2 regions of the Paraconexibacter sp. AEG42_29 genome follow, and region 1 is predicted to be linked to the other one. Evidence: riboswitches for the same ligand, from Rfam matches in the RefSeq annotation. Region 1 holds a riboswitch; the other holds the start of a gene.
The links. Region 1 has a riboswitch for ZMP and ZTP ahead of glyA (serine hydroxymethyltransferase). Riboswitches for the same ligand answer to the same signal wherever they lie in the genome.

Region 1 (9,806 bases):
GTCGACGGCCGCGTCCTGATCCCCCGCCCGGAGACCGAGCACCTCGTCGAGGCCGCGCTCACGCTGCCGCAGGGTGCCCGCGTGGTCGACGTCGGCACCGGCAGCGGCGCCGTCGCGCTCGCGCTCAAGGACGAGCGGCCGGACCTCGACGTGCACGCCACCGACGTCAGCGAGGATGCGCTCCACGTGGCGTACGGCAACGCGCAGCGCCTCGGCCTGGCCATCACGTTCCATCACGGTGACCTCCTCGCCCGTATCCCCAGCGTGGACGCCGTCGTCAGCAACCCGCCCTACGTCGAGTCCGGCGCCCGCCTGGCGCCGGAGATCGCGCAGCACGAGCCGCCGGGCGCGCTCTTCGCCGGGCCGGACGGGCTGGACGTCATCCGGCGCCTGATCCCCGCCGCCGCGGAGGACGCGGGCGCGCGCTGGATCGGCCTGGAGGTCGGCGCCGGCCAGCCGCCGGCGGTGACGCCGCTTGCCCCTCCGGGCTGGGACGCCGCCGTCCACGCCGACCTCGCCGGGCACGATCGCGTGGTGGTCCTGTGGCGACCCTGACGGCGGACGACGCCGCGACCTTCGCCCGCTGCATGCAGGTGGGCGGCGTCGCGATCTTTCCCGCCGACACCGTCTACGGGCTGGCCTGCGAGCCGTCAGACAAGGAGGCCGTGCGCCGGCTCTACGCAATGAAGGGCCGGGTCCCGGACAAGCCGGCGGCCGTGATGTTCTTCCAGCCCTCGCTCGCGCTGGCCGCGCTGCCGGAGCTCGGGCCCCGCACCCGCGACGCCCTGCTCGCGCTGCTCCCCGGCGCGGTGACGCTGCTGCTGCCGAACCCGTCGGGCCGCTACCCGCTCGCCTGCGGCCCGGACCCGGCGACCATCGGGCTCCGCGTCCCCGCCCTGCCGCCGCACCTCGCGGCGCTCAGGGACGTCACCTGGCCGGTCCTTCAGTCCTCCGCCAACCGCGCCGGCGGCCCCGACGCACGGACCGTGGACGCCGTCCCGTCCGGCATCCGCGAGGCGGCCGACCTCGTGCTGGACGGCGGCGAGCTGCCCGGGACGTCGTCGACGGTCATCGACCTCGCCGGGTACGAGGATGGTGGGACCTGGACGATCGTGCGGGCCGGCGCTGTGCCGGACGAGGAAGTGGCCGCCCGCCTCGCTCCATAGAATCGGCGCCATGCGCATCGCGGTCGGGTCAGATCACGCCGGGTTCCACCTGAAGGAGCACGTAAAGGCCGGGCTGGTGGACGCAGGCCACGAGGTCCTCGACGTCGGGACGACGACGGCCGACTCGGTCGACTACCCCGCGTTCGCCCGCGAGGCGGCGGAGCTCGTCGCCGGCGGCGGCGCCCAGGCCGGCGTCATCGCGTGCGGGTCCGGCGTGGGCGTCTCGATCGTGGCCAACAAGGTCGCCGGGATCCGCGCGGTCAACGCGCACGACACGTCCGAGGCCGAGATGTCCCGCCGCCACAACGACGCGAACGTCGTGACGCTGTCCGGTGCGCGCCTGAAGCCCGACGAGGCGGACGCGATCGTCGCGACCTTCCTCGCCACGGACTTCGAGGGCGGCCGCCACGCCCGTCGCGTCGGACAAATTGACAGCTGATCGCGGGCGCGGGGCCTGAAAACGCCCGCGGGGCTTGATACCGTCGGTCGGGTCGCAACTGGCGCCGTGGGTGGAACCGACCACCGGGGAGCGACATGCAGCACCGCCGCGCGCCTGGGCACCGATTCCCGTGTCAACGCCGAAGGAGCGCCCATGTCCGACCTGAGCCCCGAGTACTTCAACCGGCCGATCGCCGAGGTCGACCCCGAGATCGCCGAGGTCCTGCGCCTCGAGCTCGATCGCCAGCAGCGCACGCTGGAGATGATCGCCAGCGAGAACTTCGTCCCGCAGGCGGTCCTGGACGCCCAGGGCAGCGTCCTGACGAACAAGTACGCCGAGGGCTACCCCGGCAAGCGCTACTACGGCGGCTGCGAGCACGTCGACGTCGCCGAGCAGCTGGCGATCGACCGCGCGAAGGACCTGTTCGGCGCCGAGCACGCCAACGTCCAGCCGCACTCCGGCGCCCAGGCGAACACCGCCGTCTTCCACGCGCTGCTGACGCCGGGCGACACGATCATGGGCCTCTCGCTGGCCCACGGCGGCCACCTGACGCACGGCATGAAGATCAACGTCTCGGGCCGCCTGTACGACATCGCGCCGTACGAGGTCGAGCGCGAGACGTCGCTCGTCGACATGGACAAGGTCGCGCAGATCGCCCGCGAGCGGAAGCCGAAGATGATCATCGCGGGCTGGTCCGCGTACCCGCGTCAGCTGGACTTCGCGGCGTTCCGCGCGATCGCCGACGAGGTCGGCGCGCTGCTGATGGTCGACATGGCCCACTTCGCGGGCCTCGTCGCCGCCGGCCTGCACCCGTCTCCGGTCCCGCACGCCGACGTCGTCACCACGACCGTCCACAAGACCCTCGGCGGCCCTCGCTCCGGCATCATCCTGTGCCGCGAGGAGCACGCGAAGAAGATCAACTCCGCCGTCTTCCCCGGCCAGCAGGGCGGCCCGCTGGAGCACGTCATCGCCGCGAAGGCGGTCGCGCTGAAGATCGCCGGGACGAGCCTCTTCAAGGAGCGCCAGGAGCGCACGATCGCCGGCGCGCAGGCCGTCGCCGCCGAGCTGATGAACGCGGGGGAGGGCGTGTCCGTCCTCACCGGCGGCACCGACGTGCACCTCGCGCTGGTCGACCTGCGCGAGTCCGAGCTCGACGGCCAGCAGGCCGAGGACCGGCTGCACGAGATCGGCATCACGGTCAACCGCAACGCGGTCCCGTTCGACCCGCGCCCGCCGATGGTGACCAGCGGGCTGCGTGTCGGCACCCCGGCGCTGGCCACACGCGGCCTGCAGGCGGACGACTTCACCGAGATCGGCCGCATCATCGCCACCGCGCTGACCCCCGCCTTCGACGGCGCGCGCGCCGAGCTGGCCGAGCGGGTGGTTGCGATCGCGGACCGCTACCCGCTCTACGAGCACCTCAGCGCGCCGGCTGCAGTCTAGGCCGGAGGGCACATCCCATCGCCGGGCCAAGCCCTAGGCTCTGGTCCGCGCGATGAGCCCCAGGGACGCCATATTGGGATTCGCCACCGCGTTCGTCGTGGCGCTGGTGGTGACCCCGCTGACCGCACGCGTGGCGCGGGCCGTCGGCGCGGTCGACAAGGGGTCCGACCGCGGCCTCGCGAAGGGCGGGACGCCGCTGCTCGGCGGCCTGGCGATGCTCGTCGCGATCCTGGTCGGGGCCGCCCTGTTCCTGGACAGCACGTCGCGGACGCACGACCGCGTGTCGGGAATCCTCTACGGCGCCGTGGTGATCGCGGTGGTGGGGGCGCTCGACGACCGCTTCGACCTGCCGGCCGCGGTCAAGTTCCTGGGGCAGTTCGCCGCCGCGTTCCTGCCGGTGCACGCGGGGGTCGAGGTCACGAACATCACGCTTCCGTTCGTCGGCGCCCAGGACTTCGGCTCGATGGGGGAGCCGCTGACGATCGTCGGCCTCGTGCTGGTCATGAACGTCGTGAACTTCTCCGACGGGATCGACGGGCTCGCCGCGGGCGTCTGCGCGATCGCCGCGGGCGTGTTCGCGATCATCGCCTTCGACCTCGAGCGCCGTCACGCCGGGATCCTCGCTGCGCTGACCGCCGGTGCCGCGCTCGGGTTCCTCGTCCACAACTTCCATCCGGCCAGCGTCTTCATGGGCGACTGCGGGTCGAACCTCCTCGGGCTGATGCTGGGCTGCATCGCCGTCGAGGGCGCGGTCAAGACCCAGGCGGTGCTCGCCCTCGTCTTCCCGCTGCTGGTGCTGGCGGTCCCGTTCCTGGACACGACGTTCGTCGTGCTGAAGCGGATGAAGTACGGCCGTCCCGTCTGGCAGGCCGACGCGAACCACCTGCACCACCGCCTGAGCCGGATCGGGTTCAGCCAGAGACGGGCCGTCCTCTACCTGTACGGCTGGACGCTGCTGCTCGGCGCCTTCGCGGTCGCCCTGCGGTTCGTCCCGTACTCCGACGACCACGGCAACCTGAACACGGGCTGGTCGGTCGTGATGGGGCTGATGGGCCTGATGGTCGCGGCGGCGAGCGTCTACCTCGTCGTCGTGCTGGAGATCCTCAAGGTCAAGCGGCTCGTGTGGATGCGCGGCGGATCGCAGGCCGACGAGTCGGCGGTCGACGCCGAGGTCCAGGAGGCGCTGGCCACGGGAGAGTTCCCCGCCGTGAAACGCGGCTGATCCCCGCGACCCTCAGTCGCGCGCGTAGATCCCGCGCATGAAGATCGCCTCGAGCGTCGAGGCGAGGTCGGCGCTGTCGAACGGCACCTCCTGCACCATCTGCTGGTAGAGCGTGCGCTCGCACATCCACACCAGCGCGAACGCCAGTGCGCCCGCGTCCCCGCCGGGAGCGTTGCCGGCGCGCTGCTCGGTGCGGATCCGCTCGGCGGCGGCCACCACGAAGCGATCCACGAGCCCGCGCCAGAACGCGGCGACTTCCTCCTCGTAGGTGGAGACCTCGACGATCACGCGCATCAGCGCGCCGTGGGCGGTGTACAGGTCGGTCACGGCGCGCAGGGCGTCCCGGACCTCGTCCCGCGGGTCGCCCTCCCCGGAGAACCACATGTCCGCCTGCTGGTAGAGCTCGACCGTGACGTCCTCGGTGAGCTTCACGAGCAGCTCGCGCTTGTCCTTGAAGTAGAAGTAGAACGCGGTGCGCGAGATGCCGGCCCGCGTCGCGATCCGTTCGATGTTCAGGTCGGCGAAGCGCGCGCCCTCGGTCAGCAGCTCCTCGGTCGCGGTCAGCACGGCGGACTGCACCGCCTCCCGCTTCGGAGTCGTGCTGGCAGGGCGGTCGGCGGCGTCTGACACGCCGTCAGGGTACCGGCGCGGGGTTGTCCGGTCCGCCGTGCGCTGATAGGTTCGGCGCTCCTCCGGTCCGGAGGAGGCAGAAACATGAAGCCGCGCACGACGAACATCACCACGGTTGGAACGGGCTCGCAGCCCGGTCATTCCGTGCGTTCGTGGTCCCGCTCCTTCGTGTCCTGCCTGTAGGCCTCTCGCGCGAAAGCCGGGACCGCGGGCACTCAGCCCGCCTCCCCGGATCCGCGCCGCAAGACGGTTCCGCCCCGGTGGCGGGTGCTCGCACGCACCTTCCAACCACGCACCAAGGAGCAGAACCACCATGCACAGCGTCATCCACGAGGACTACGCGAAGGCTGTACGAGCGACCCGCGAGAGCGCGCGCCGTGACTACCGGCCCGAGCGTCCCGAGCCCCCGCCCGGACGGCTCAGAACGGCTGTCGCGCGTGCGTTCGCACGCGCTGCCGGCCACCTCGATCGCGAGACCGCGCGCCGGGTCGTGGCGTAAGCGGATCCGCCTTCGGGTCCGCCATTCGTCCGCGTACATGCAGCAGCGGGGCGTTTCGGCCGTCATGGCCGGAGCGCCTCGTCGCGACCGGGTACCGTCGTGCGGCAATGCACGTCCGCAACCTGGCCGACAGCGAGTCCTTCGTCACCGCCGACGGCTCCTCGATCCGCGAGCTCGCCGGCCGGGTCGCCGCGCCGTCCGTCAACCAGAGCCTCGCCGAGGCCACGGTCCCGGTCGGCGGCGCCACCACCGCGCACTACCACCCGATCGCGGAGGAGCTGTACTTCATCACCGCGGGCACCGGGCGGATGCGCCTGGGGACGGACGAGCGCGACGTCGTCGTCGGCGACTGCGTCGTCATCCCGCCCGGGGTCGAGCACAAGCTCACGAACACGGGGGCCGAGCCCCTCGTGCTGCTGTGCTGCTGTGCGCCCGGCTACACCCACGAGGACACGGTCCTCACGGAACCTTCACACGGGGAAAGCGCAACGCCTGCGCCTGCGGAGCGTTCCGGGACCTGATGACGCAGTTCGCCGCCCCCTCGCGCCTGCTTGCCCTCGTCGCGACCGCCGTCCTCGGCCTGGTGCTCGCCGGCGGGCTGCCCGCCCCTGGGCCGGCCACGGCCACGGCCGCCGCTGCCACGAAGGCGAAGGTCAAGGCCCAACCCAAGCTCCGGCCCGGGCTGGCGATCGGCATCGCCGACCAGAAGCTCGCGATGTTCAGCGATCCGAAGTTTCTGCAGCTGGGCCTGCACAAGGTCCGCCGCGTGGTGCCGTGGGACGCGATGAGCGTCGACTTCGAGACGCCGGAGGTCGACGCGTGGATCGCCGCCGCGCGGCTCGCCAAGGTCCGGCCGCTGATCAGCTTCGGCCACTCCCGTGTCGAGGGCCAGCGCCGCGTCGCGCCGTCCCCCGCGCGGCTCGTGGAGGAGTTCCGCAAGTTCCGCGAGCGCTACCCGGAGGTGAAGGAGTTCGCGACCTGGAACGAGCCCAACCTCTGCGGCGAGCCGCTGTGCCACAAGCCCGAGCTCGCGGCGCGCTACTACGACGCGCTCACCGCCGAGTGCCCGAGCTGCACGATCCTCGCGGCCGAGGTCCTCGACGGGCCGACGATGAAGAAGTGGGTCACCGCGTTCATGCGCCACGTCAAGCGCACGCCCAAGGTCTGGGGCGTGCACAACTACGTCGACGCCAACCGGCTGCAGACCACCGGCACCTCCGACCTGCTCAAGCTCGTCAAGGGCGACCTCTGGTTCACCGAGACCGGCGGCATCGTCAAGCGCCGGACGACGAAGAACAAGCTGGTCGGGTTCCCGGAGACCGCGGCGCACGCCGGGCTGGCCGTGCGGTGGATCTTCGACCGGCTCGTGCCGCTGAGCCCGCGCATCAAGCGCGTGTACCTCTACAACTGGAACTCCGGGGGCCCGCTCGACAGCTGGGACTCCGCGTTGTTCGACCACACGGGCAAGGCGCGTCCGGCGTTCCGCGTGCTGCAGAACCGGGTCGACCGGCTGGCCGTAGCCCGGCGGGCCCTGGCCGCGCGCCGCCGATAAGGCCGTCCTCAGGAAAATCGGTACGGGCCAGCAAAGACCGGGCCCGGCCTTTGCTCGCAACGTCTGCCACGAAGTGTCACAAAGTCGTCACAAAGTCGACGGTTCGTGATACGTTCCACAGGCCGTCGCGGGGAGCGTCTCAACCACCTCCCCTCTGTCCTCCACCTGCGCCCGCCGCAGGACCCAACGCCTGTAGGGTGACGCCGCCATGCCCGACCACGATCCCTCTGAGTCCGACGCCGAAGACCGCGGCCCCGCTGCGCGTCCCGGCGCGGGCGACCCCATCGGGGATCGACGCGTTCCCGGCTGCCCCGGACCGCGCTCGCGCTGCACCGGAGCACGCGGGGCACGGCCGAGCACCCGACGCCGTCGCGCCACGTTCCGGCCGACGCCGCTCACGGGCCGGGATCGCTCCGGTGGCTGCACGCTGCCGCGGCCGCTCGGTGGGTAGGGTCACGCCCCCGCGATGCCGATGACCCAACCGAGCCCGCTCCCCGCTCCGTCCGGCACTCCCGCCGACGACGCGCCCGAGCCCACGACCGCATCGCCCGCGTCCGCCCCGGCCGCCGCGCCTTCCGGCGGTGCCCCGGCCTTCGTCCGCAACCTCGACCTGATCCTCACGCCGATGGCGGTCCCCGTCGTCCTGCTCCTCGGGGCACCCGTCCTGGGCGTGCTCGTCGGCGCCGGCGTCTGGATCCTGCAGCGCCTGCTCGAGCTCGGCGTCGCCCGCGTCGCCAAGACGAAGGACGACGTCCGCACCGCGATCGGGTACAACCTCGGCGCGATGGTCGGACGCGCATGGCTCGTGGGCCTTAGCATCCTCGCCGTCGGGACCCTCGGGGAGCGGGAGGACGGCCTTGCCGCCGCCGTGCTCGTCTTCGTCGCCTTCACGACCTACTTCGCCACCTCGCTGCTCGCACGCACGTTCGAGAGGAACGCCTCACCGTCATGACGACCAAACGCAAAGTCGGCCTAGGGCTGGGCATCTACGTCGGTGTCATCGCCATCTTCGTGGCGATCTTCGGCTTCTCGCGGAGCGACAACGACGTCTTCCAGCCCCAGGAGGAGTTCAAGCTCGACGCCTGGTTCTCGGTCGGCCCGTTCGAGTTCACGAAGGCGACGATGTACGTGCTGGTCGCCGCGATCTTCATGTGCGCGACGATGATCTACGTCGCCCGCCGGATGAAGCAGAAGCCGAACCGCGTGCAGACGCTGGTGGAGCTGACCTTCACGCTGATGCGCGACAACATCACGCGGTCGAACATGGAGGCGTCCGTCGCCGCACGCTGGTTCCCGTTCATCGCGTCGCTGTTCCTGTTCATCTGGTTCTCGAACATGCTCGGGTACATCCCGCTGCCGACGAACACGCACGAGAAGATCGACGTCCTCGGCCTCGAGGTCCCGTCGTTCGCGCTCTACGCGGCGACCGCCAACCTCTCGATCCCGCTCGCGCTGTCGATCCTCGTGTGGATCGTCTACAACGCCGTCGGCGTCAAGACCAAGGGGCCGGGCGGCTACCTGAAGAGCTTCATCCCGGCCGGCGTCCCCGGCTTCCTCAAGGGCCCGATCCTCGCCCTCGAGCTGATGTCGAACTTCATGCGGCTGATCTCGCTCTCGGTCAGGCTCTTCGCGAACATCCTCGCGGGCCACCTCATCATCCTGTTCATGGGCGGCGCGCTCGTGGTGCTCCTCGGTATCGAGGCGCTCGGCGTCGTGACCTTCCCGATGGCCGTCGGCCTCTTCATGTTCGAGGTCGGCCTCGTCGCCACCCTGCAGGCCTTCATCTTCGCCACCCTCACGGCGATCTACCTGGGCGGCGCCACCGCCGACCACCACTAAGTCGTACAGAACCAAGGAGAAAAGACCATGGACATCAGCACCATCACCGTGCTCGCCCAGGCCGCTGCAGCGGAGGACTACGGCGCGAACGCCGGCCGCGCGATCGCTCTCGGCGTGGGTGGCGGCCTCGGCGCCGTCGGCGCCGGCATCGGCATCGGCACCATCTTCGGCAAGGTCATCGAGTCGGTCACTCGTCAGCCGGAGATGAAGGACGAGATCACCTCGATCCAGTGGCTCGGCTTCGCGCTCTGCGAGGCGTGCTTCTTCTACGGCCTCGTCGCGGGCCTCATCGCCTTCTTCCTGTAGGCCGCGATGCTCTCCGCCATCTCCGCAACCATCCTCGCCGCCACTGAAGGTGGCGCCGAGGCCGCCGAAGAGGGCGGCAGCTTCCTGGTCGAGCCCGGCATCGGGCTCATGGTCTGGACCCTGGTCATCTTCGGCACCGCGATGGCGCTGCTGTACAAGATGGCCTTCCCGGCGATCGCCGAGGCGCTGGACAAGCGCCAGAAGATGATCGAGGACGCCATCACGTCCGCCGACCGCACGAAGGCCGAGTCCGAGGCGCTCCTCGAGGAGTACCGCGAGCGGCTGAAGGAGGCCCGTTCGCAGGCCGACGAGATCGTGGCCAGCGCCCGCAAGGCGGGCGACGAGGTCCAGCGCAGCTCCGCCGAAGCCGGCGCGGCCAAGCGGGACGAGCTCGTCGAGCAGGCCAAGAAGGACATCGAGGGGGAGACCCGCCGCGCGATCCAGGAGATCCGCTCGGAGGTCGCCGACCTCACCGTCGCCGCCACCGAGAAGGTCACCCGCAAGACGCTCAACGCCGAGGACCAGAAGCGCCTCGTCGAGGACGCGCTCGGCGAGCTGGACTTCTCCTCCCTCGGGGAGCGCAACAACTAGCCATGGAAGAGATCGCCCGCGTCTACGCGAAGTCGCTGTTCGAGGTCTCGAAGGAGAAGGGGACCCTCGACGTCGTCCGTGAGCAGCTCGGGCAGTTCTCCGAGGCGCTCGCCGGCAGC
Region 2 (9,806 bases), 800 kb from region 1:
CGGCCGGCTCGACGGGTCAGACGCAGCCGGCGATCGCCGGCAACGGCACCTCGTCGCTCGCGGTCAACGACGCCGTGGTGATCTCCGGCGTCGGGAACGGCCCGGCGCTCGGCATCACGGGCAGCGACACGACGGGCGCCACGCCCGCGCCGAACACGGTGCTGCGCAGCTCGCTTATCGCCTCGAACCCCGCGGCCGACGCGCTGTCGTTCACGAGCGCGGCCGGCTCGACGACCAAGAAGGCGCTGGAGGTCGACACCACCATCCTGCTCGGCGGCGGCAACGCGTCCGGTGTCAAGGTCGCAAGCCTCACGTCCGGCACGCCCACGGACTCGGCGGGCGACCTCACCGCGACCTTCAAGCACGTGACCATCAGCGGCGCCGGCAAGCCGTTCTTCGTCGACGCGGGCGCAGCGGCGCTCGGCACCGCGGTCGGCAACATCGCCGTGACCTTCGAGCGCTCGATCGTCCAGGGCAAGGCCCCTGGCACCGTGAAGGCCTTCACCCCGCTGCTCGGGCTGCTGGGCGCCGCGAGCACCGCCGACGTCACGATCAAGAACTCGGACACCGACACCGGCGCGTTCACCCAGGCCGGCGGCGGCAAGGGCAAGATCACGAAGACCGACAGCGACGGAAACACCGCGCCGTCGGGGCTCTTCGCCGACCCCGCCAAGCTGAACTACAACCTGCGCATCGACGCGCCGGTCATCGACAAGGGCGGCGCGTTCGTCCAGGGCGAGAGCACGACGGACGTCGCCGGCGTCGACCGCAGGACCATCACGACGGACCTCGGCGCCTACGAGTTCGTCAACCACGCACCGGTCGCCGGCGCGACGACGAACACCGTCAAGCCCAAGCAGAACGAGGTCGTGACGTTCGACGCGTCCAAGTCCTTCGACTTCGACCCGGGCGACCGGATCGTCTCCTACAAGTGGTTCTTCGGGGACACGCAGGTGGCCGAGACCACGACGCCGACCACCACCCACGCCTACAGCGTGCTGGGGATCTTCAACCCGACGGTGACCGCGGTCGACACGAAAGGCCTCGAGAGCCCGGCCGGCAAGATCGCGACGCTGGTCGTGGGCGACGGGGCCGCACCGGTCGTCGGCGTCTCCAAGCCGTCGCGCGGCGGCAGCTACGCGATCACGGTCAAGTCGCGGGTCGGCGGCAAGATCAAGAACGTCTTCGACAAGGACCTGCTTAAGAAGGTGATCTTCGCCGGCAAGGCGACGGACGCGTCCGGCATCAAGTTCGTGCAGATCTCCATCCAGCGCCTGGCGATCGGGTCGGCGACGGTGCCGGCGAGCCCGAAGACCTGCGTCTTCCTCGGCACGAACAAGACGACCTTCCAGACGGCCAGCTGCAAGAAGCCCATCTTCTTCACCGTGGCGAACAAGGACGGGGTCTTCAGCTACCACCTCAAGAGCACGGTGCGGCCCAAGGCGGGCAAGTACCAGCTCGCGGTGCTCGCGGTCGACGGCGCGGACGTGCTGTCGAACGCGTTCACCGTCCCGTTCACGCTGAAGTAGCCGGGTGAGCCTCGAGGACGACGTCGCCGAGTTCCGAGCGGCGAGCCGTGACATGTGGGAGGAGGGCGCCGCGGGCTGGTCCGCGCGGCGTGCCGCTTTCCAGGCCGCCACGGCGCCGGTGTCGGCGTGGATGGTCGACGCGATCGAGGCCCAGCCCGGGCAGACGGTCCTGGAGCTCGCGGCCGGGGCGGGGGACACCGGTCTGCTCGCAGCCGAGCTGCTGCGCCCCGGGGGCAAGCTGATCTCGACGGACGGCGCCGAGGCGATGGTCGCGGTCGCGCGCGAACGGGCCGGCGAGCTCGGGCTGATGGACATGGTCGAGGCCCGGCCAATGGAGGCCGAGTGGATCGACCTCGAGACGGCGACCGTCGACGCCGTCCTCTGCCGCTGGGGCTACATGCTCCTCGCCGATCCCGAGACCGCGCTACGCGAGACGCGCCGCGTCCTGCGGATGGACGGGCGTGTCGCGCTCGCGGTGTGGGACGTGCGCGAGGTCAATCCGTGGCTGGAGACCCCGTCCGCCATCGGCGTCGAGCTCGGGTTCATGGAGCCGACGCCGCCGGGGCGCCCCGGGCCGTTCTCGCTGGCCGACCGGGAGGAGCTCGAGGACGTCATCGCCACCGCCGGCTTCCAGGACATCGTCATCGACAGCGTGGACATCAGCTTCGCGTTCCCGAGCCTCGACGAGGTGTGGGAGACCCAGTTGGACATGTCCCCGACGCTCTCCGGCCTGACCAAGAAGCTGACCCCGGCGGATCACTACCGGCTACGGGACGCGTTCGACGCGCGCCTCGGCGAGTACGTCGGCGCCGACGGGTCGGTGGCCGTCCCGGGGCGCACGCTCGTGGCCGTCGCGAGCGCCTGACCCGGACCGCCCGACGGGGAGGCGCGGCGCGGCGCTATCGTCCCGCGCCCATGTTCTACGACGACGACGCAGACCTGACCCTCCTCGACGGCAAGACCGTCGCGATCATCGGCTTCGGGTCCCAGGGCCACGCCCACGCCCAGAACCTCAAGGACTCCGGCGTGAACGTCGTCGTAGGCCTGCGCGAGGACTCCTCCTCGGTCCAGAAGGCCAAGGACGCGGGCCTGGAGGTGCTGTCGATCGCCGACGCCGCCAGCAAGGGCGACGTCGTGATGATCCTCGTCCCGGACGAGCTGCACCGCACGGTGTGGGAGGAGGAGGTCCGCGACGGCATCGCCGAGGGCAACCTGCTGCTGTTCGGCCACGGCTTCTCGATCCTGTACGAGGAGGTCGACCCGCCCGCCGGCGTCGACGTCGGGCTCGCCGCGCCGAAGGGCCCCGGCCACCTCGTGCGCCGCCAGTACCTCGAGGGGTCGGGCGTCCCGGGCCTGATCGCGATCCATCAGGACGCGACCGGCAACGCGCACGCGCTGGCGCTGGCGTACGCCAAGGGCATCGGCTGCACGCGCGGCGGCGTCTTCTCCACGACGTTCAAGGAAGAGACCGAGACCGATCTGTTCGGCGAGCAGGCCGTCCTGTGCGGCGGCGCGTCCGAGCTGGTCCAGGCCGGCTTCGAGACGCTCGTCGACGCGGGCTACGACCCGCAGATGGCGTACTTCGAGTGCCTCCACGAGCTGAAGCTGATCGTCGACCTGATGTACGAGAAGGGCCTGGCGGGGATGCGGTACTCGATCTCCAACACCGCCGAGTACGGCGACTACAGCCGCGGCCCGCGCGTCATCACCCAGGACACGCGCGACGAGATGAAGAAGATCCTCAAGGAGATCCAGGACGGCGACTTCGCCCGCGAGTGGATCGCGGAGAACCGTGCCGGCCAGGAGAACTTCAAGCGCCTGCGCGCCGAGCAGGCCGCCAAGCCGATCGAGACGACCGGCAAGGAGCTGCGCAAGATGATGGCCTGGATCGACGACTCGGGCTTCGCGCAGGGCTGACCCGCCGCTTTTCCCTGCTTGTCCCTCGGGGCCGCCGGCGTGCGGCCCCGAGTCGTTCCCGGGTCAAGCCACAGGCCGCAGCTGCCGATGGGCGGGGAGTGTCGCGCGCCGCGCTCGCCCCTGTCCTGCTGGTGGTCCTCGCCCTGCTCGCGGTAGGAGTCGTCGGGCCGCGGACCCAGGCTCGCGTGGCGGCCGCGACTGCTCCGGCGCTGCCGGCCCGCGAGGCGGGGCTGCGCTTCGCCGCGGGGACGCATCCGCTGGACCAGCAGGCTGTCCTCGCCGCGATCGCCCGCGCGCAGCCCGAGGCACGGCGCCTGATCGACGTCGTCGACGGCGCGGTGACCATCGAGGTCGGCCCGGCAGATGCCGCCAATGCGGCCGGCGTCGCCCACATCCGGGGTGGCGAGGCCCGGGTCGTCCTGGACCTCGGGGTCATCAGCCGCCGGTTCGGCGAGCGCGGCGTCACACGGCTCGTGCTCCACGAACTGGCGCACGTCGTCGACCACCTCCTCGTCCCGGACGACACAGCCGCGGCCCTCGACGCGGCGGTTCCGCAGGGTTACGGGTGCGCTGCCGGCGACCGGGACCCGTCCTGCGCGGGCCGCTCGGACCGCGAGGAGCGGTTCGCGGAGTCGTTTGCGAAGTGGGCGGTCGGCGACATCGGCATGGACCTGGACTTCGGCTACCGCGTCCCGCCGCCGACGTCCCTGACGACCTGGGGCGCCCCGATGTCGTCCCTCTCGGGCTGACCCCTACGGCACGCCGGCCCCGCGCCCACCACCACCACCACGCGCTGGGGGGGCATGGCGGGCCGTATGGGGCGCCGTGGCCGCCGCAGACCGACCGGGAACGGGATCGCAACAGTCATGCCGCAGGGTGTCCGCTATCCTCCGGCAGGCCTTCGCGACTGGCGTTGTCAGGTGGGTCACCACCGGGGAGCGAGGGCGTTGGAACCACATGCCGCGCGCCTGGGCACCACCCTGTTCCCGACCTCCGCGGAGGCACCAGTGGCGCCGAGCACCGACATCCTGCAGATCCCTGCCGACCTCAAACCCGCCGACGGCCGTTTCGGCTGCGGCCCCTCGAAGGTCAGCCAGAGCCACTTGACCGCGCTCGCCACGGTGGGCGCCAAAGTCATGGGGACGAGCCATCGACAGGCCCCCGTGAAGAACCTCGTCGGCGAGGTCCGCGACGGCCTGGCCAACCTCTTCCAGCTCCCCGAGGGCTACACCGTCGCCCTCGGCAACGGCGGCTCGACCGCGTTCTGGGACGCCGCCACGTTCGGCCTCATCGAGCAGCGCTCGCTCCACCTGACCTTCGGCGAGTTCTCCAAGAAGTTCTCGAGCTGCGCGAATAACGCGCCCTTCCTCGACGACCCGATCATCGTCGCCGCCGACCCGGGCGGCGCGCCCGAGCCGACCACCGACGCCAGCGCCGACGTGCTCGCGTGGGCCCACAACGAGACCTCGACCGGCGTCATGGTCCCGGTCACCCGCCCGGCGGACGCGACGCCCGACCAGCTCGTCGTCATCGACGCCACCAGTGGCGCCGGCGGCCTGCCGCTCGACGCGTCGGAGGCGGACGTCTACTACTTCGCGCCCCAGAAGTGCTTCGCCGCCGACGGCGGGCTGTGGCTCGCCCTCCTGAGCCCGGCCGCCCAGGAGCGCATCGCGAGGATCGGCGCGTCCGACCGCTGGATCCCGGACTTCCTGAGCCTGACGACCGCCCTGGACAACAGCCTCAAGAACCAGACCTACAACACGCCCGCGCTCGCCACGCTGTTCCTGCTGAACGAGCAGGTCAAGTGGATGAACGACGGCGGCGGCCTGGACTTCACCGTCGGCCGGACGACCGCCAGCAGCGACCACCTGTACGGGTGGGCCGAGAGCAGCGATTACGCGACCCCGTTCGTGAGCGACGCCCAGAGCCGCAGCCTCGTCGTCGGCACCATCGACTTCGACGACAGCGTCGACGCCGCCCAGGTCGCCAAGACCCTGCGCGCCAACGACATCGTCGACACCGAGCCGTACCGCAAGCTCGGCCGCAACCAGCTGCGCATCGCGATGTTCCCCGCCGTCGAGCCCGACGACGTCAAGGCCCTGACCGCCTGCATCGACTACGTGGTCCAGAACAGCGACACAGAGGTGAAGGCATGACCAAGGTCCTCGTCGCCGAGAACATCGGCGAGTCCGGCATCGACCTGCTCAAGGAGCACTTCGACGTCGACGTCAAGACCAAGTGGGAGGACGGCGAGCTGGCGAAGGAGATCGGCCAGTACGACGGCATCCTCATCCGCAGCGCCTCCAAGCTGACCGCCGAGCTCCTCGCGGAGGCGACGAGCCTGAAGGCCATCGGCCGCGCCGGCGTCGGCGTCGACAACGTCGACGTCCCGGCCGCGACCAAGCGCGGCATCATCGTCGCCAACGCGCCGCAGTCGAACGTCGTGACCGCTGCCGAGCACACGGTCGCCCTGCTGCTGGCTCTCGCCCGCAACATCCCGCAGGCCCACGCGTCCCTGGTCGCCGGCCGCTGGGACCGCTCGAAGTACAGCGGCGTCGAGGTCATGGACAAGACGCTCGGGATCGTCGGCTTCGGCCGCATCGGGCAGCTCGTCGCGCAGCGCGCCCAGGGTTTCGGCATGAAGATCATCGCGTTCGACCCGTTCGTCGGTGCCGAGCGCTACAAGGAGATGGGCGTCGAGAAGGCCGAGTCCTCCGAGGACATCTACGCGGTCGCCGACTTCATCACGATCCACCTGCCGAAGACCCCGGAGACCGAGGGTTGGCTCAACGCCGCGGCGTTCGCGAAGATGAAGGACGGCGTCCGCATCCTGAACGTCGCCCGCGGGCCGCTGATCGTCGAGGACGACCTGGTCGCCGCGCTCGACTCCGGCAAGGTCGGCGGCGCCGCCCTCGACGTCTTCAAGACCGAGCCGATGACCGAGTCGCCGCTCTTCGGCCGCGAGAACGTCGTCGTCACGCCGCACCTCGGCGCCTCGACCGCAGAAGCCACCGACCGGGCCGGCTTCCAGGCCGCAGAGCAGGTCGTCGCCGCCCTCACCGGCGGCAGCGTCACGAGCGCGGTCAACGTCCCTGCCGTCGCTGCGGAGGACCTCGAGATCCTCGGGCCGTTCCTCCCGCTGACCCGCCAGCTCGGCAAGCTCGCCATGGCGCTGGTCGAAGGGACGTCCCTGGACGCCGTCGAGGTCGAGGAGTTCGGCCGGATCGCCGAGCGCGACACCCGCCCGCTCGGCCTGCAGGCCCTGCTCGGCGTGCTCGACGGCAAGACCGAGGAGGACCTCAACGAGGTCAACGTCCTGAGCACCGCCGAGGAGCGCGGCATCGAGCTCGTGGAGACCAAGCGCACGAGCGCCCGCGACTTCGCGGACCTCGTCCGCGTCAGCGTCGTCGCCGGGGACCAGCGCGTGCGTGTGGTCGGGACGGTCGTCGGCTCCAAGGCCCGGCCGCACCTGCTCGAGGCGTGGGGCCAGCGGTTCAACCTGCAGCTGTCGGACCACATCGCGCTGTTCCGCTACAGCGACCAGCCCGGGATCGTCGGCCGGGTCGGCATGGCGTTCGGGCAGCACGGCGTGAACATCGAGTCGTGCGCGGTCGGCCACGTCGAGGACGACACGATCGACGGCCGCGCCGCGGTCATGGTCATCACGACCGACGGCCCGGTGCCGCAGACGGTCGTGGACGAGCTGGTCGCCAGCGACGGCTTCGTCGACGGGCGCTCGGTGACGTTCCGCCACTAAGGGACAGGGTCGTCCGGGTGGGGCGTCGCCGCGGCGCCCCACGACGCGCAACCGCGTATCCCCGCCGCCGAGCGTCCCCGGCAGGAAAGAGATGTACAGCGCCGTACTTTCGCGCTACGCTCCTTCGTGGAACGCAACTTCGACGCGGCGCTCGCGCGCCGTCCGAGCCACGAGGAGCACGCCATGACCCCTGCGACGATCACCGCCCCGAGCCGCCAAGAGGCCTACGCGGAGATGCTGCACACCCTCTCCGAGGGGTCGGTCCACGTCCACTTCGACCCGTACGAGGACATCGCGTGGGACTCCCCGGAGCTCGCGGTCGACCCGCGGGACCCGCGCTGGACGCTCTCGCCGACCCTGGACCCGCTCGGGGCGACCGCGTGGTACCAGGCGCTGCCGCTCGACCGGCAGATCGACATCGGCAAGTGGCGGATGCTCAACGCGATCAAGGTCGGCGGTGCGTTCGAGAGCATCCTCATCCGCGGCCTCATGCACTACGCCATGGGGCTGCCGAACGGCTCGCCGGAGTTCCGCTACTGCCTCCACGAGATGACGGAGGAGTGCAACCACATCCAGATGTTCCAGGAGCTCGTGAATCGCGGTGGCGTCGACGTCCCCGGCATGCGCCCGCTGTTCCGCTTCTCGGCCCCGCTGCTCGGCCTCGCCGGCGGCTACCTGCCGGTGATCCTGATGATCGGGATCCTCGCCGGAGAGGAGCCCATCGACCACTACCAGAAGGCGATGCTCCGCGAGGGGGTCGACCTGCCGCCGGCCATGCTCCGGACGATGGAGATCCACATCGCCGAGGAGGCGCGCCACATCTCCTTCGCCGCCGAGTTCCTGCGCATGCGCCTGCCGCGTCTGGGGCGGATCGAGCGCGCCGTGATCTCGGTCGCGTTCCCGATCACGATGCGCTGGCTCGCCGGCGAGATCATGACGTCGCCGCGGCAGCTGCAGAAGACGTTCGACATCCCGGAGGACGTCTACCGCGAGGCGTTCTGGCGCAGCGAGCGGTCGCAGGCGATCATGGCGTCCTACTTCGGCGACATGCGCGCGCTGGCGACCGAGACCGGCCTGATGAACCGCGTCAGCCGCCGGGTGTGGAAGCGCATGCAGATCGCCGGCGAGCCGTCGCGCTACCGCGGCGAGCCCGACCGTCGCGCGGACGTCTTCGCCTGATGCCGCACGTCGTCACGCAGTCGTGCGTCGGCGACGGGTCGTGTGTCTTCGCGTGCCCCGTCAACTGCATCCAGCCGACGCCCGACGATCCGGCGTTCGAGCTCGCCGAGATGCTCCACATCGATCCGGTGACGTGCGTCGACTGCGGCGCCTGCGTCACCGCCTGTCCGGTCGATGCGATCAAGCCGCACACGAAGCTGACCGCCGACGAGACGGCGTTCGCGGGCATCAACGCCGAGTACCACAGCGTCACCCGCGCGCGGGCGCCGATGGCGCCGGTGCGCCCGCCGCTCCGTGTCCGCGACCGCGGCGAGCCGCTGCGGGTGGCGATCGTCGGCTCCGGCCCGGCCGCGATGTACGCGGCCGACGAGCTGCTCACGATCCCCGGCCTGCGGGTCTCGATCTACGAGCGCCGGCCGGTCCCGGACGGGCTCGTGCGCACCGGAGTCGCGCCCGATCACCGCCGCACACGGCGGGTCAGCCGGCAGTTCGAGCAGATCCGGCGGCACCCGGGGCTCACCATGCACTACGGCGTGCAGGTCGGCCGTGACGTGACCCACGACGAGCTGCTGGCCGGCCATCACGCGGTGATCTACGCCGTGGGCGCAGCCACCGACCGGCGCCTGCAGGTTCCCGGCGCCGAGCTTCCCGGGGCGATCCCGGCGACCGCGCTGGTCGGCTGGTACAACGGCCACCCGGACCACGCGGGCCGGACGATCGACCTCTCCCATCGGCGGGCCGTCGTCGTCGGCAACGGCAACGTCGCCCTCGACATCGCCCGGATCCTGACGGTCGATCCAGACACGCTGGCCGGATCGGACATCGCCCCGGCCGCCCTGGAGGCGCTGCGCGGGAGCCGCATCGAGGAGGTCGTCGTCGCCGCCCGCCGCGGGCCGGCCCACTCCGCGTTCACCCTGCCGGAGCTCGTCGGCCTGGTCGCCTCCCCGGGGGTGGCGCTCGCGGTCGACCCGCAGGAGCTCGCTGCTGCCGCCGCCGGCGACCCGAAGATCGAGTTGCTGCGCGGCCTGCCCCCGCACACGGGCTCCCCGCGTCGGATCACCCTGCGCTACAACCTCGCGCCCGCCGCGGTCCGCGGCGACGGCCGTGTCGAGGCCATGACCTTCGAGCGCACGACCGTCGACGAGCGCGGTGCCGTCGTCGGTACCGGCGAGCACGAGACGATCGACGCCGGGCTGCTCGTCACATCGATCGGCTACCGCGGCGTCCCGCTCGGCGGGCTGCCGTTCGACGACGCCGCCGGCATCGTCCCGAACCAGGACGGTCGCGTCGTCGACCCGGCGACCGGGGCCGCCGTCCCCGGGACCTACGTGGTCGGCTGGATCAAGCGCGGTCCGAGCGGCTTCATCGGCACGAACAAGGGCTGCTCGCAGGACACCGTCGCGGCCCTCGTGGAGGACCACAAC

Region 2: another riboswitch for ZMP and ZTP. It lies ahead of serC (phosphoserine transaminase); the one in region 1 lies ahead of glyA (serine hydroxymethyltransferase).

The regions. Positions count from the first base shown of each region.
Region 1 covers NZ_CP114014.1:1,641,178-1,650,983, forward strand. The annotation lists gene prmC (peptide chain release factor N(5)-glutamine methyltransferase) at 1-555, shown strand, start outside; gene DSM112329_RS07940 (L-threonylcarbamoyladenylate synthase) at 543-1,166, shown strand; gene rpiB (ribose 5-phosphate isomerase B) at 1,177-1,605, shown strand; ZMP/ZTP riboswitch at 1,650-1,732, shown strand; gene glyA (serine hydroxymethyltransferase) at 1,759-3,048, shown strand; gene DSM112329_RS07955 (MraY family glycosyltransferase) at 3,101-4,270, shown strand; gene DSM112329_RS07960 (TetR/AcrR family transcriptional regulator) at 4,283-4,900, opposite strand; gene DSM112329_RS07965 (cupin domain-containing protein) at 5,507-5,920, shown strand; gene DSM112329_RS07970 (hypothetical protein) at 5,920-6,951, shown strand; gene DSM112329_RS07975 (hypothetical protein) at 7,418-7,903, shown strand; gene atpB (F0F1 ATP synthase subunit A) at 7,900-8,790, shown strand; gene atpE (ATP synthase F0 subunit C) at 8,818-9,096, shown strand; gene atpF (F0F1 ATP synthase subunit B) at 9,103-9,687, shown strand; gene atpH (ATP synthase F1 subunit delta) at 9,690-9,806, shown strand, end outside.
Region 2 covers NZ_CP114014.1:2,442,798-2,452,603, forward strand. The annotation lists gene DSM112329_RS11830 (PKD domain-containing protein) at 1-1,529, shown strand, start outside; gene DSM112329_RS11835 (methyltransferase domain-containing protein) at 1,534-2,394, shown strand; gene ilvC (ketol-acid reductoisomerase) at 2,445-3,446, shown strand; gene DSM112329_RS11845 (hypothetical protein) at 3,545-4,195, shown strand; ZMP/ZTP riboswitch at 4,340-4,427, shown strand; gene serC (phosphoserine transaminase) at 4,454-5,602, shown strand; gene serA (phosphoglycerate dehydrogenase) at 5,599-7,203, shown strand; gene DSM112329_RS11860 (diiron oxygenase) at 7,387-8,382, shown strand; gene DSM112329_RS11865 (FAD-dependent oxidoreductase) at 8,382-9,806, shown strand, end outside.